One region of the Agarivorans sp. MS3-6 genome, then DNA from elsewhere that is predicted to be linked to it. Evidence: predicted binding sites of a transcription regulator. Region 1 holds the regulator's gene; each other region holds the start of a gene.
What was found. The regulator sigma-54, encoded in region 1, starts transcription at its own class of promoters, with help from an activator protein. The targets are predictions, from matches to a motif close to GTTGGCACGNNNNTNGNNT.
Positions count from the first base shown of each region.

Region 2: a site for sigma-54 is predicted at 3,583-3,601, ahead of ACVFI8_RS16130 (nitrate reductase). Genes of this name have one in related genera too.
Region 3: a site for sigma-54 is predicted at 1,920-1,938, ahead of ACVFI8_RS02340 (FlgO family outer membrane protein). Genes of this name have one in related genera too.

Region 1 covers NZ_CM134202.1:3,084,528-3,089,342, forward strand. The annotation lists gene mgtE (magnesium transporter) at 1-852, opposite strand, end outside; gene ACVFI8_RS14115 (HPr family phosphocarrier protein) at 922-1,191, opposite strand; gene rapZ (RNase adapter RapZ) at 1,178-2,032, opposite strand; gene ptsN (PTS IIA-like nitrogen regulatory protein PtsN) at 2,059-2,502, opposite strand; gene hpf (ribosome hibernation promoting factor) at 2,511-2,798, opposite strand; gene ACVFI8_RS14135 (RNA polymerase factor sigma-54) at 2,823-4,322, opposite strand; gene lptB (LPS export ABC transporter ATP-binding protein) at 4,373-4,815, opposite strand, start outside.
Region 2 covers NZ_CM134202.1:3,500,243-3,505,057, reverse strand. The annotation lists gene ACVFI8_RS16135 (EAL domain-containing protein) at 1-767, opposite strand, end outside; gene ACVFI8_RS16130 (nitrate reductase) at 838-3,516, opposite strand; gene ACVFI8_RS16125 (hypothetical protein) at 3,958-4,314, opposite strand; gene ACVFI8_RS16120 (ribonuclease H family protein) at 4,318-4,815, opposite strand, start outside.
Region 3 covers NZ_CM134202.1:493,331-498,145, reverse strand. The annotation lists gene ACVFI8_RS02350 (ABC transporter substrate-binding protein) at 1-267, opposite strand, end outside; gene ACVFI8_RS02345 (flagellar assembly protein T N-terminal domain-containing protein) at 698-1,840, opposite strand; gene ACVFI8_RS02340 (FlgO family outer membrane protein) at 1,988-2,572, shown strand; gene ACVFI8_RS02335 (LPP20 family lipoprotein) at 2,553-3,029, shown strand; gene ACVFI8_RS02330 (FlgO family outer membrane protein) at 3,088-3,837, shown strand; gene flgN (flagellar export chaperone FlgN) at 4,177-4,593, opposite strand; gene flgM (flagellar biosynthesis anti-sigma factor FlgM) at 4,601-4,815, opposite strand, start outside.

The DNA.
Region 1 (4,815 bases):
TTTTATCACTGGGGCAAAAGTATCTTCATCATCATCCATACCTGCCATGCTCATCATGGTGCGCTCGGTATTTTCACGAATAATATCAACCACATCATCAATAGTTATTCGACCCAGTAGTTGCCCTTTTTCATCAACTACCGGGGCTGAAATCCAGTCATGGCGTTCAAATAAAACGGCGACATCTGACTCATCCATTGCCACTGGGATAGTTTCGGCATTACTGTCCATCACTTCGCGAACACTGACATTTGGATTTACCGTCAGTAGAGTAGAAAGGGGAATATCACCTAGCAGTAAATCGTGTTCGTTTACCACATATAAGGTATCAGTGGTTTCTGGTAGTTCGCCACGCAATCGTAAATAGCGTAGTACCACGTCAATACTGACATCAGCCCTTAGGGTGATGGTGTCGGTATTCATAATGCTCCCCGCGGTATCCTCGGGGTAGGCGAGTGCTGCTTCTACACGGTGCCTATCTTGGCCATCCATCTGTTGCAGTACTTCTTGATAAACACTATCTGGAAGGCTTCTTAAGACATAAGCAATGTCATCTGTATCCATTCCTTCAGCGGCGGCGGCGAGGGTTTCTGGAGCCATTAGCTGAAGCACCCCCTCCATCACCTCTTCGTTTAGCTCTTCGAGGATATCGCCGTGTTGCTCAGGGTCGGTGAGTTGCCATAGTACTTTACGTCCTGCGGGTGGGCTGGACTCGAGTAATAAAGCCACATCACATGGGGGCATTTGATGAAGTGTGCGCCTAACGTGCACAAACATACCGCTATCTAGAGCCTGGTTTAGCTCCTGTAATCGTTTGTGCTGGTTAGGGTTTAACTCCATCTCTTCTGGCATAAGTGTTCCCTACTGTGATGAGTAGCAAGCTTTGCAGCGTGCTTAGTGTGCGGCTATTTATGCCTTAACTTATTCTTCGTCGAAATTGGCTTCAATCAAACCTTGAATAGCATTCATCGCGGCGGCGGCATCTTTTCCTTCCGAGATAATTGTCAAAGTATTACCCTGCGCACTGGCTAATACGAGCAAGCCCATTACGCTGGCAGCTGACGCCGTTTTCTCTCCGTCTATAATACTTACCTCAGCCTCAAACTGCTGAGCGAGTTCTACAAGCTTAGTCGCAGGGCGAGCGTGTAAGCCGAGTTTGTTTTTTACGATGACTTGTCTAGTGAGCTTCAAGCTTATGTTCCAAAGTGCGATGACGACGTTGTACTTTACGTTTACTACAAAAGTTTGCGGCAAGCTGCTCTGCTACGTAAACGCTACGATGTTGGCCACCAGTACAGCCGATGGCGATGGTTAGGTATGCTCGATTATTAGCTTCTAAGTGGGGCAACCAAGAATTTAACAGATCGGTGATCTGCTGAATGTATTCTCCGACTAAGGCTTGGCTAGACAGATAGTCCTGAACGGGTTTATCTAAACCATTTAGGGGGCGAAGCTCTTCTTGCCAGTGCGGGTTAGGCAAAAAACGCGCGTCAAACATGTAATCCGCATCACTGGGTACGCCATTTTTAAAACCAAAGGACTCAAACACTAAAATTAGTTGTTGTTGTTGATCACCCGTCACTCTCGAGCGGATCAGGCCGCTAAGTTCATGCACCGACAAGCGAGAGGTATCGATACGTAAGTCAGCATTGCGTGAAATAGGGGCTAATAGCTCTGTTTCTGCCTCAATAGCTTCGGCTAACGACAAGTTGTTTTGGCTGAGCGGGTGAACTCTGCGGGTTTCACTGTAACGACGAATTAGCGCTTCGTCTTTAGCGTCGAGAAAGAGGCTGAGGAGCTTTACGTCAGGGCCAATCGAACGAATCAATTGCCCAATCGGTGAGGGCTCATCGGGCAGGTTACGAATATCGATACTAATCGCCACTTTAGGATAACTACTTAAGTTATCTATTAAGGGTTGCCAGAGTAAAACGGGTAGATTATCTACACAGTAATAGCCTAAATCTTCTAATACCCTTAAGGCGACCGTTTTGCCAGAGCCTGAACGTCCGCTAACGATAATCAATTCCATGATAACCTCTAACTACAATTAGAGTATTAGGCTACCATGATGTCGTACAATTCGTCATCACTTTGTGCGTTACGAAGTTGTTTACATACTAATTTATCGTTGAGTTTCTCAGCCACTTGAGAAAGGGTATTAAGGTGTTGTTTACATTGGTCTTCTGGAACCAACAGCGCAAACACAAGATCAACCGGTTTATTATCAATAGCATCGAAGGAAATAGCAGGGTCACAGCGTAAAAAAACCGCTGTAGCTTGGTGCTGATTGTCGATTCTGCCGTGAGGAATAGCGATACCTTGGCCAATTCCGGTGCTGCCCATTTTTTCCCTGTTTAACAGGCTTTCAAAAATAGTTTGAGCACTGGTATCAAGTTGTTTAGCGACGAGTTCACTTATCAGTTCCAATGCGCGCTTCTTAGAGGAACATTGGACTGTACTAAGCGTACAGTCCAAATTTAGTACTTTATTTATTTGCATTACTTTGGCTAATGTCTGTTTAATTTTTCTTTGTGTTTAATAACTTGGCGGTCAAGTTTATCAATGAGGCTATCAATGGCGGCATACATATCAGAGTGCTCTGCAGTGGCAAACAGCTCTCCGCCATTAAGGTGCAAGGTAGCTTCGGCAATTTGATTGAGCTTTTCTACGTTGAGGATGACGTGAACATTGTTGATTTGTTCAAAACGTCGTTGCAGTTTGGCAAACTTAGTGTGGACATATTCTTTTAGTGATTCAGTAATTTCTACGTGGTGTCCAGTAAGATTAATTTGCATATATCTTGTCCCCTTTTGTGGCCGTTATATAAGGCTTTTACGTTGGTTAGAAGGTGGAATCGCTAAAGACTCACGATATTTTGCTATCGTGCGCCTCGCCACCTTGATCCCCTGATCTGCCAAAATGTCAGCTATCTTGCTATCACTGAGTGGTTTGTTGGTATTTTCGGCAGCAACCAGTTTCTTAATGAGTGCGCGAATCGCGGTAGATGAGCATTCCCCACCTCCGTCTGTAGCCACGTGGCTAGAGAAAAAATACTTTAATTCGAAAATTCCGCGGGGAGTATGCATAAATTTTTGGGTTGTCACCCGAGAAATGGTCGATTCATGCATTTCTACTGCTTCAGCCACATCGTTCAACACCATTGGTTTCATTGCTTCAGCACCATATTCAAAAAATGCTTGTTGGTGGTGAACGATACAGTTGGATACTTTTAATAAGGTTTCGTTACGGCTCTCAATACTTTTTATGAACCATTTTGCCTCTTGTAGGTGGCTGCGAATGAATTGAGTATCGGTAGCATTTGACGTTTTGCTCAAAGACGCATAGTGAGAATTGACACGTAGTTTAGGCATGGCATCCGGGTTTAATTCTACTACCCAGCGGCCCTGGCGTTTTATAACGGATACGTCGGGAATAACATACTGCGCTTGATTCGGTTCTACCGCATTGCCGGGGCGTGGCTCAAGGGTGTGGATTAAGCGCATTACTTCGCGTAGCTGTTCTTCTTTGAGTTTGGTTTTGCGAGCTAATAAACGAAAATCGCGGTTGGCCAATACGTCGATATGATTTGATACGACCTCTCTGGCTTCTTTCAACCAAGGTGTTTCTTCAGCAAAACGACTTAATTGAATCATTAAACACTCTTGTAAGGAGCGAGCAGCAATGCCGACGGGGTCAAAATGTTGAATACGTTTTAGCACCGCTTCTACTTCGTCTAATTCTACATCTAGTGCGTTATTATCACTGGAGCGTAAGCCTTCAAGTAGTTGGTCACAGTCTTGAGTGAGGTAACCTGAGTTATCAACCGCATCAATAATCGCTAATGCGATGGCTTGATCTACTTCACTAAAGGGAGTTAAACGCATTTGCCACAATAGATGGTCTTGTAAGGAGTCGACGGTTTCGCCTTGAAACAACATGTCGTTGTCTTCGCCGCCACTAGCAGAGCCTGAACTCGCAGGGCCTGAACTGGCGCTATATATATCATCCCATGTTGAATCAACGGGTAGGTCTTCAGCAACCGTGTCTTGGGAAATGGCATCACCGGCTTCAATTTGGCTAGAGTCAACTTCAGGCTGGCTGTTTTCCGCCTCATCACTTCTTTCATTGGCCGACTTTTCAACTGAGTCACTGTCGCTTGGCTGCGACTCATCCGCCTCAAGAAGTGGGTTACTTTCCAGTGCCTCTTGAATCTCTTGCTGTAAATCCAGCGTTGATAGCTGAAGTAAGCGTATGGCCTGTTGTAACTGAGGTGTCATGGTTAATTGCTGACCAAGACGCAACTGCAAAGATGCTTTCATTAATTACCGCTGTTCCTTCTTCTTATTATATTTTTCTAGATACACTTTAACTATAGCTTGAATTGCTCGCCGAGATAAACTCGTTTCACATGTTCATTTTCAAGTATCTCTTTGGGCTTCCCTGAGGCTATCAATTCGCCTTGGCTAACGATATAGGCATGTTCACAAACATCGAGGGTTTCTCTCACATTGTGATCGGTAATCAGTACTCCAAGGCCTCTATCGCGCAGGTGTTCGATAATTTTTTTTATATCAATCACTGAAATAGGATCTACTCCAGCGAAGGGTTCGTCAAGCAAAATAAACTTTGGTGCAGCTGCCAAGGCTCGTGCTATTTCTACTCGGCGACGTTCTCCACCCGACAAACTCATACCCAAATTTTTGCGAATATGGCCAATATGGAACTCTTCTAATAAGTCGTCAAGCGCTCCATTTTGTTGCTCTTTATCAAGGTCTTTACGTGTTTCGAGAACCGCGAGAATATTCTTTTCTA
Region 2 (4,815 bases), 420 kb from region 1:
AAAAAACGTTCCTCGGCTTTATGAAATAACCAGCCCTGCATATATCTCGCGCCACACTCTACCCCAAAATGAAACTCTTGCTCTGTTTCTACGCCCTCGCAAATCAGTTCGCAGCCCACCCGCTGCACCAACTCTGCAACAGATAACACCACATCTGCCGGTAAGCCTCCTTTGGTAGCATTTTTAAATAAACGCATGTCCAATTTAATAATATCAGGCTCTAAAGCAATAATTCGGTCCAGTTGCGAAGCGCCCGCACCAAAGTCATCAATCGCCACTTTCAAGCCAGCCTGATGATAGGCTTTAACCACGCGCTGTAGGTTATCAATATTACCGCTCGCCTCAGTAATTTCTATCACCACCTTGGCGGGATCAATACCAATTTCGTCAATCATGGCTATGGTTGGGGTGCATATTTTGCTGCTCAACATATCCACCCAATCAGGCACAATATTGAGCGTGAGAAAGCCTTCCTGCTCAGCCGCGGCAAACTGCTCCAAGGCTTGTTTACGAACAACACGGTCAATGTTGCGTCGCTCACTGAGCGAATAACGATGGTTAGAAAACAGCTCGCCAGCACTCACTACCTTGCTATGTTGCTGATGGGTTCTTGCTAGCGCTTCATAACCCGCTATTTGCCCTGAAGGCAAAAAAACGATGGGCTGAAAATGCGGAAAGTAATTGAGTGGCTCTAAAGCTGGTTGATTAGCGAGATTAATTGCCGACTCAATACTAACAACTTTATGATGTTGTTTATCAAAACCCATTATGTTCACTGCAGTTAATCAACGAAAGGTGAATAATAAGCACAAAGCGCGCCAAGCATTGAGTAATTAACTACTCAATGCTAACCGTTTTAATCATGCGCTTAATTTCTGGAACACATGACCCACAATTTGTGCCCGCTTTACAGTGGCGGCCTACTTGCTCTGCACTGTCGCAATCATGCTCAGCAATCACCTCGCTGATGGTTTGTTGACGAACCTGATGGCAAGAACATACGATCTTACCCAAATCGGGAGCTGGGCTCGTTCCCGCCAATACACCTCGACGAATATTGTCCGACATAGGCTGCTGTAACAGAGACTCTAACCAAGAGCTAGAATCCAGCTGACCTTTTGCTGCTGCCGTAAAGCTAGAAAACAACTCCCCTTCCACCACTAGCGCAGAACGATAATGCTGCTTAACCTGATCGGCAAAATCCAAACTTTGTAACTTGGCTTGCGATAACAAGAGTGCTTTTAATTTACTGGCCAACATTGCTGGTTCAGACGTGTCGGCAATGCGGTACAAATAGCCGTCACCCAAACCTTGTTTCACCCAATAATCAACCGGTAACGCTTGGCATTGTTGAGTGGATAAGGCGTTAGCCGTCAGCAATACCGCTTCGCTGGCATATTCCCAGGCGCTGATTTTTACCGGGGTATATTTGCTCTCGGGTTGCCCAGAGATAGGGTCTACTGAACTAGCCACAAGGTTACTTACCAGTCCATCACTGGAGTACTGCGTATTCCAGTGAATAGGCATAAATAGGTAACCCACTTTTTGCCCCTCACTAATACTTAAGCGAACTTTTAGCTCGCCCACTTGGCTATTTACAGTTACCACCTCACCATCACATAGCCCTTGATTGGCCGCGTCTTGTGGATGGATCTCTAATAAGGGTTCTGAAGTATGGCTACTTAACTGCGGCGCCAAGCCGGTTCGAGTCATTGTATGCCATTGGTCGCGCACACGGCCGGTATTCAGTACTAAGGGAAAGGCTTGGCTAGGCGGCTGTAACGATTGATTTGTAACGGCAATCAGCTGGGCTTTACCAGAAGCAGTAGAAAAACGCCCCTCACTAAATAAGCTTTTGTTATCAGTGTTCGTCTCCAAAGCAATTGGCCAGCGCTGCGGGCTCAATTGATCAAAACCTTGCTGGTCTTTACCACTTAAACCGCTAATGTTAAAAAGGCGCTCCCCGGTGTCACTGAGTAAGCCCGATAACGCAGCATGCTCACTAAATATGTCAGCAGAACTTTGATAATCAAATGCGCTGGCAAACCCCATGTTTTTTGCCACTTGGCTCAGCAGATACCAATCAGGCTTGGTATCACCTTCGGCACTTACAAACGCTCGCTGGCGCGAGATCATCCGTTCAGAGTTAGTTACCGTACCATCGCGCTCTCCCCAAGCTGCTGCGGGTAACAATACGTCGGCGTAACGCGTTGTATCGGTTTCAGCAATACAATCTGACACAACCACCAAGGGACATGCCAATAATGCTTCTCTCACTTTGGCAGATTCGGGCAAACTTACCGCAGGGTTAGTCCCCATGATCCACACCGCTTTTATCTCACCACTGCCAATTTTTTCAAATAGCTCCACCGCCTTATACCCTGGCTTTTGGCTTAGCTGCTCGGTTTGCCAAAACTGTGACAATGCCGCTAAATGCTCCGGAACATAGTCTAGATGCCCTGCCAACAAATTAGACAAGGCACCCACTTCACGCCCTCCCATAGCGTTAGGCTGACCGGTAATAGAAAATGCGCTAGCGCCTAACTTGCCGATCTTTCCAGTAGCTAAGTGATTGTTAATAATCGCATTTACCTTGTCTACACCTTGGCTACTTTGGTTTACCCCTTGGCTAAATACAGTGACACAACGCTGATTATCGGCAAATAATTGGAAGAACCGTATTAAGGCTTCTGGCTCTAAACCACAGGTTTGGGCTAACGCGGGCAAATCACCCGCGTCTTCAACCGCGCTCTGCAGCGCCGCTTCAAGGCCTTCAGTAGAGTGTTTGATGTAGTCAGTGTTTAACTTGCCATGCTCACTTAAGTAGGCGAGTAAACCATTAAACAAAGCTACGTCAGTACCACCGTTCAGAGGCAAATGTAAATCGGCGATGTCGCAACTGTCGGTGCGGCGAGGGTCAATCACCACGACTTTTAAATGAGGGTTTGCCACCTTGGCGCGCTTTAAGCGTTGGTAAACAATCGGGTGACACCAAGCTAAATTGGAGCCTACAAGGGTGACTAGCTCAGCATGTTCTAGATCGTCGTAACTCCCCGGAACAACATCTTCACCAAAGGCGCGCTTATGCCCAGCCACCGCTGAAGACATACATAAGCGTGAATTAGAATCGATATTTGAGCTGCCGATAAAGCCTTTAATCAGCTTATTCGCGACATAATAGTCTTCGGTTAACAGTTGGCCTGACACATAGAAAGCCACCGACTCAGGACCGTGTTCGGCAATGATGTGGCTTAATCTTGCAGCAACAAAGCTCAAGGCTTTGTTTAAAGGCTCTTTATGGCCCTTAATATAAGCGTGTTGGAGGCGCCCTTCTTTAATCACTGTTTCACCTAACGCGGAGCCTTTTGAGCACAACAAGCCGCTATTGGCAGGATGCGCTGCATCGCCTCTTACGGTCACTTTTCCATCACTGGCTACTTTAGCTTCTACGCCACAGCCCGTACCACAATAGGGGCAGGTGGTTTTGATCCATTGCTGAGATTGTTGTTGAGACACGCTATATACTCCTCACCGAATTTCTAGGCGAGTCGATCTATTTCGCCCGCATTTATAGTGAGTACATAGCAAGAGACGAACCAATAAAAACAGGGCAAAAACCTATTACTTAAGGAGTAGAAAAAGCCACTATTTAGCCCATAATTTAGGCTACAATATAGCATCAAGCCCAACGCCGCCCTCTGTTGGTGCAACAGATCCCGAATTTGAACCTAAAGCCCCGATATGAGTGTGGCTAAAGTCGCAGTAATTAAAACAAATACCAGGGCTATTACGGCAAATAAGCGTGTCGGTCGTACACCTGGGATAACGAAAGCCCCCCAGCTTGTAACCTTGTGTTATAGGAATTGACTAAAAGATTGTTATCCACAGAGAGAATGAAAAAAGCCAGCGTGATTATTCACCACGCTGGCTGAGTAAGTTATTTGGCGCACATTCAGTTTAAGACCCAGAGAAGTAACACTTAATCCAGTCGTAAAGTATTGCTTGATTAACCGCAGCCTGAGAAATCTCTTTAAACTCACCGGCTGGATCTTGATGGTTAAAGGTAAACTGGTAAGAAATAAACTCAGGGCTATGGTCATGTAAAACCACTAAAATGCGCTTGCCTGTTTTTAGGCAATCTATCGTCATTAAGTCGGCTGGCACACCATTTTTACGCATACTACGGTTAATACCAATGACCGGGTCTATATCTTCAAAATCTTGCTGAATTCGAAAATGCGCGACGTTGGCGATATCCGTTAGGCTCACTAATCGCTGCTCGCTAGCAGAGGCTTGTTTATCGATATTTTTCATTCACTAACCCGCGCGTAAAGCTAAGATAGCCTTAAGGTCTAAAGGTTGAGGATAAGCACAAAATGCAGGGTTCTTTTCTGCAATGGCATGTATCGACATTCGGTCTGCAAGTTCGTTGCCCTCTACCCCTACATGGCCATTAACATGCAATACTTGCAGCTTGCCTTTGAGTGCATCATAGCGCTCGAACATTTCTTGAATCAACTCAAGATTTTTAATCTCACCACTGGCCTTTTTCCAGCCCTTTTTCTTCCAACCCGCAGCCCACTGGGTTACACACTGAATCGAGTATTTAGAGTCACACAAAATAGCCACTCTTAAGCCTTTAGCCAACTCTTTTTCAGCCATAATCATCGCCTGATTTAGCGCATGTAACTCGGCGGTATTATTGGTGCCATTAGGGTTATACAAGCCATACCATAACTCAGCGACTTGATTGTCTCTATATAGCGCAAGGCCTGACCCAGCTTTACCAGGGTTGGGTTCACAACCACCGTCGGT
Region 3 (4,815 bases), 2.1 Mb from region 1:
TACAGGAGCCAACACAATACCGTCAACGCCCTGTGCGATGAATGAGCGAATGGCTTTAATTTGATTCTCTTGTTTTTGTTGTGCATCTGAAAATTTCAAGGTGTAACCACGTTCGGCAGCTTCTGCTTTGACTGACTCAGTTTCGGCGCTGCGCCACGCACTTTCAGCACCAATTTGCGAAAAGCCAATCGTTAGTTGCGCAAATGCTGGGCTAGAAAGAAGGCTAGCGGCCATGGCTACAGAGGTAAGAAGTTTACTAAGTTTCATGTTATTCCCTTTACATTTTAGTTTATTGCTTATTGAGCGATATCGATTGTATGGAAGCTAGCTAATCAATAAAACTGCGTAATTTTTCAAACTAGGTTAGGTATTTAGTAACTTCTGCTATCTATGATAAAGCTCACATATTTAACATGTATTTAACGATTGAGCGTTGGCCTACTTTATAAAGAAATGCCCTTGGAATGACGGTTTGAAATATTTAAATGAGACAGTGGTCGAATTAATACTTTAATAGTTGAAGATGGTTGCAGCGATAATTAAAAATAACGGGCTCATGATTTATAAGGTATTAATACCTTATCTTAGGAAAGATTGAAGGAAATAGTTACAAGCAAGCCTTTAAAGGGAAGGGCGGTAATCACTAGTTTGTTTAAGCTTGCTACTAACTAGTTATCACCGCATAAAATGTGTAGGGCTACCGTTTACTGACTAGATCTCCTAGTTGAATGTTTGCTGTCATGGTTGGGTCGACCGCTACTACGATGGCACTTTCCTGATAAACTTGTTCGATTCTTACCATGCTGCCAGCGAGTTGCTGCTCTTGTCGAGGTACATCCCAACTCCCCCAGTGATAGTTTTGATGGATTAACTCTAGCAACATACCAGTATTTAATTGGTTGGCTTGGCCCAAGTTAATTTGCCAGCGATCGGGCCCGAGTACTTTCACCACGCTGCCTTGTAAAGGTTGGCATGCTAGCAAAGCATCTACTTCAGAAATCACCTGTTGCAAGGTGCTATTAACCGTTTGCCCATAAGACGATAACCAAAACTCGGCAGAGTGCGGTGAAATGATGGTTCGTGCATCAAACTCCCAAGGGGCATGAACTGAGAATCGCTTGTTATAAATCTCTTCCAAGTCAATCGCATTATATACACGTGCATTGACGACAAAATAGCGGTTGGGATAGCTGAAATTAAATAGCTTGGGTTTGTGCTCTTGGTCTAGCGAAATGTTTTCAAGTTCTAAACCCAGTAAATATTGCGCCCCGTAGCGGTCGGCAACATCTTTAATGCCTTTAAAGTTATGCTCGCCGGGTTTGTAGTAATTAAGTGGTAATTTAGGCGGGTGCTTCACATTGAATTGGCGACCGACTTCTCTGGCAATATCGTAAGCACGTTGCTCTACAGCCGGCGAAATTTCATGTAATTGGCCCACTCTTACTTGGTGTTGCTGCTTTAGAAATGGCGGCAATAGCAACATGTTTTTACTGTAGCCACTGGCTTTACATTGAGTAGCCGCGGGAAAGACATCTGCCTGTAAAACCACATAGTACTGCTGCCCAAGGTTTCCTTCATCTAGCACTTTGATGTTGTGTAAGGAGCCTTTAGATACCACCTCTATCTGATCTAGGGTGAGTTGACCGCCAGATACTTGGCTAATACTAGTCACCGATGCGCCAGCATAAAGTAATAGCTGCTTAACGGCTTCTTGGGTTGCGGTGCTGCGGGCTTGGTCAAGATCCTGGTTAACGATGGTCGCTTGACCTTTCGCTTCATACCAGACTGCTTGGGCTGACACGCTGAGCAACAAACCAATGAGTAAAATAAGTTGTTTCATAAGTCCCTCCTAGTCCTAACTAAGCAATAACTGTACCCAAGTCTAGGTGTTATTTTTTTGACTGGAATGCTTTTTGCTTCATGGAACACATATTGCTTGGCTATTACTGTGAAATAGCCATAGTGAACGAGTAGGAAGGGGAGTTATATGCGTTATTCGATATGGCTTGTAGTGCTAATGATACTACAAGGATGTAATACCAGTTTACATCACGTTTCAAATTATCCATATGTTGAGCCTAGAGAGCAGCAAGATCAAGCTCTGTACGCATACGTTGATAATCTGTCTAAACAACTGACGGATGATATTGAGCTGAGTGCCTCTGATTCTGTGGCCATAAGTACAGTGGTGGATTTAGATAACTTACAATCCAGCGATAGTTTTGGGCGGCAAGTGGCAGAGGCAATGTTTGCCGCTTTATCCAATGAAGGCATAAATACGATTGAACCTCGCTTAACTGGCCGTTTTCAGATGGACCCTGGATTTGGCGAATTTTCTTTATCTCGAGATGCAGAGTTATTGCGCGAACAAATGCAGATAACTTATGTGGTCGTGGGGAGTTTTCAGCGAACCGGTTCAGGCAGACATGTCAATTTGCGTTTAGTTGAGCTGGCTAATCAAGCGGTGGTATCTGCGGCCTATCAGTTTTTTCCAAATAGTGCCGGAGCCACCTCTCCTCGAGTCACTAGTGTTAATGGGAGCTTGCAGCGTCATGAACAAACTGTACTTTAGAACTTGGTTTTTAAGCCTTTCAGTATTGCTGCTGTTGGCATGTACGCCGACCACTCAAGTAAAGCAGGTTGAGTGGACTTACCAACCACCGGGTGATTTTACGGTGGTGAATGCGGTTGGTTACGCTCCAATTAGCCAGCAGCGCGGTGCTGATAATTCAGCCAAGCAACTTCGCGCCATGAAGGCGTCAAAGCTTGATGCTTACCGTGAGCTATCAGAACAAGTGTATGGCCAACATATCGACAGCACCGCCACCATTAGTGACATGGTATTGGGTAACGAGCGTTTAGCGGCTTCTGTAGCCGGGGTTATTCGTGGGGCTAAAGTGGTTAATGCTTATGCAGTTGACGATGTGTATGTCACTGAGTTGCAGTTGGATTTTAGAGAAGTGTATAGAGTGACGATGTCTATGGCGCCCACTCGCCATTTAGATAGTCAAAAAACCGTACAGTTTTAATAAAGCTTTCACCTTTCATGCCGATACCTTAAAGGTAATAGACGATTAAGGACGTAACATGAAAGGTATTTGTGTATTAGCCATAGCCACCTCGATGCTAGCTGGCTGCAGTAGCTCTCCTACGATGCAAAAAGTGCTGGTGTATGACTCATCAAGCCATCGCCCTGCTCATTCGCACGAAGCCCATTATGTTTCTGGTGTTGTGGATGAGAATGGTCACCTCTACTTAAGTGATGCGATGACCCGTTCTGCTCCGGTAAGTAGTGCTTCGCCTGCCAATGCCGACGGTAAAAGAACGCTAACAGAATATGTCAATCTTATGTCGCAGCGTTTGGTGTCAAGCTCGCATTTTGTTAATGCTGATACGCCGATTGGCGTAGCGTCTTTTGTGCCGCTGGATAATCTAAAAACAACCGACTTGTTTGGGATGCAAATTGCCGAAAGTTTTGTTTATGAAATGCAACAAAATGGTTTCTCTATCATCGATTATAAAGCCACCGGTTTTATTCGTATCACTGAAGGTGGTGATTTCGTTTATAGCCGTAATGTAAAAGAATTATCAAAACGTTTGCCGATAGAATATTTACTCGTGGGCACATTTAGTAAATCTAATGAAGGTATATTGGTGAACGCTCGAATCGTTGGGGCCCAATCAAAAGTGGTGGTGGCCTCTGCCCAAGAGTTAATCCCCAATGAAGTCTACCTAGACAAAGTACCGCCACCCACCAAGCGTGATGGCGTCATGATTATTGAAGCTCGTAATCAGGCTAAAACTTCACGCTCAATGTCGATGGGCGAAAAAGGCTAAAGCGCTTTAGCTCTATTACACAACAAAGCCGCCAACTGCGCGGCTTTGTTGTATCTGCATTTTGGTAAAAAGGGGGTGTAAATGCCTGCTCTTTTTACCGGAAATATTCTCTATTTATGGCACATAGAAAACCGCTGGCAACTAAGCATCAATTGCAGCAATCGGTGATGCCAATGACAAAAGCCATTAGTGTGTTGGCAGTTATGCTGAGCATTAAGGGAGGTAGCACCTGCTTTGAGTCATCAGTGGTGCTGCTAAAGACACTAGCAAGGCCGGTTTTTTTTGGGAGAGAATAGAGGGTGACTTAACGAGGGGCTTCGCGTTAACCATGTTTGCCAGCTAGGCTTTAAATCCTTTACCTACTCTATGAGCGCCATGCTTTTTACCTAGCTTGTCATAGGTTGCTGAATTTTGGTTTTTTAGCTGTTCAATAACTTGACTTAATTGGCGGATTTTTTCATTGCTTGCTTGAATGATTTCGCCATTTAGCGCGTTTAATTGTTGGCATTGCTCTAGTAACTGCTTAATTGCATCAACCTGTTGCTTGAGCGGTGCAGAGCCTAGCTGTTGTTTGTCTGCTGATGTTTCTAACTCTTGGTCTAGTTTTGCGATAGTTTCTAGTGTTTGTTCTTTATCTGAAGCAATAGCGTATAGCGAAATAGCATCATCGCTCTCTAGGGCTTTAGTTTCTTTTTGCAAAAGAGAAAGCAGCAATCTAAGTTGCTGCTCTTGAGTATTCAGTAGGTCTGCGATCATTGGTTAACTATCCAAGGGCTTTGTTAAACTCACTTTCAAAGTCACCCATTTTTTGGGCTACTCGGTTAGCGTCAACTTGGTAGCTGCCATCGGCCACAGCTTGTTTAATGGATTCTAACTTTGAGTTTCTGCTATCAGACTCATTAAGCAAATTCTGCTGAATACGATTGAGTTGTTGTGCTTCATTGGTAAGCATCACTGAATCCTGGGCTGCAGTAGAAC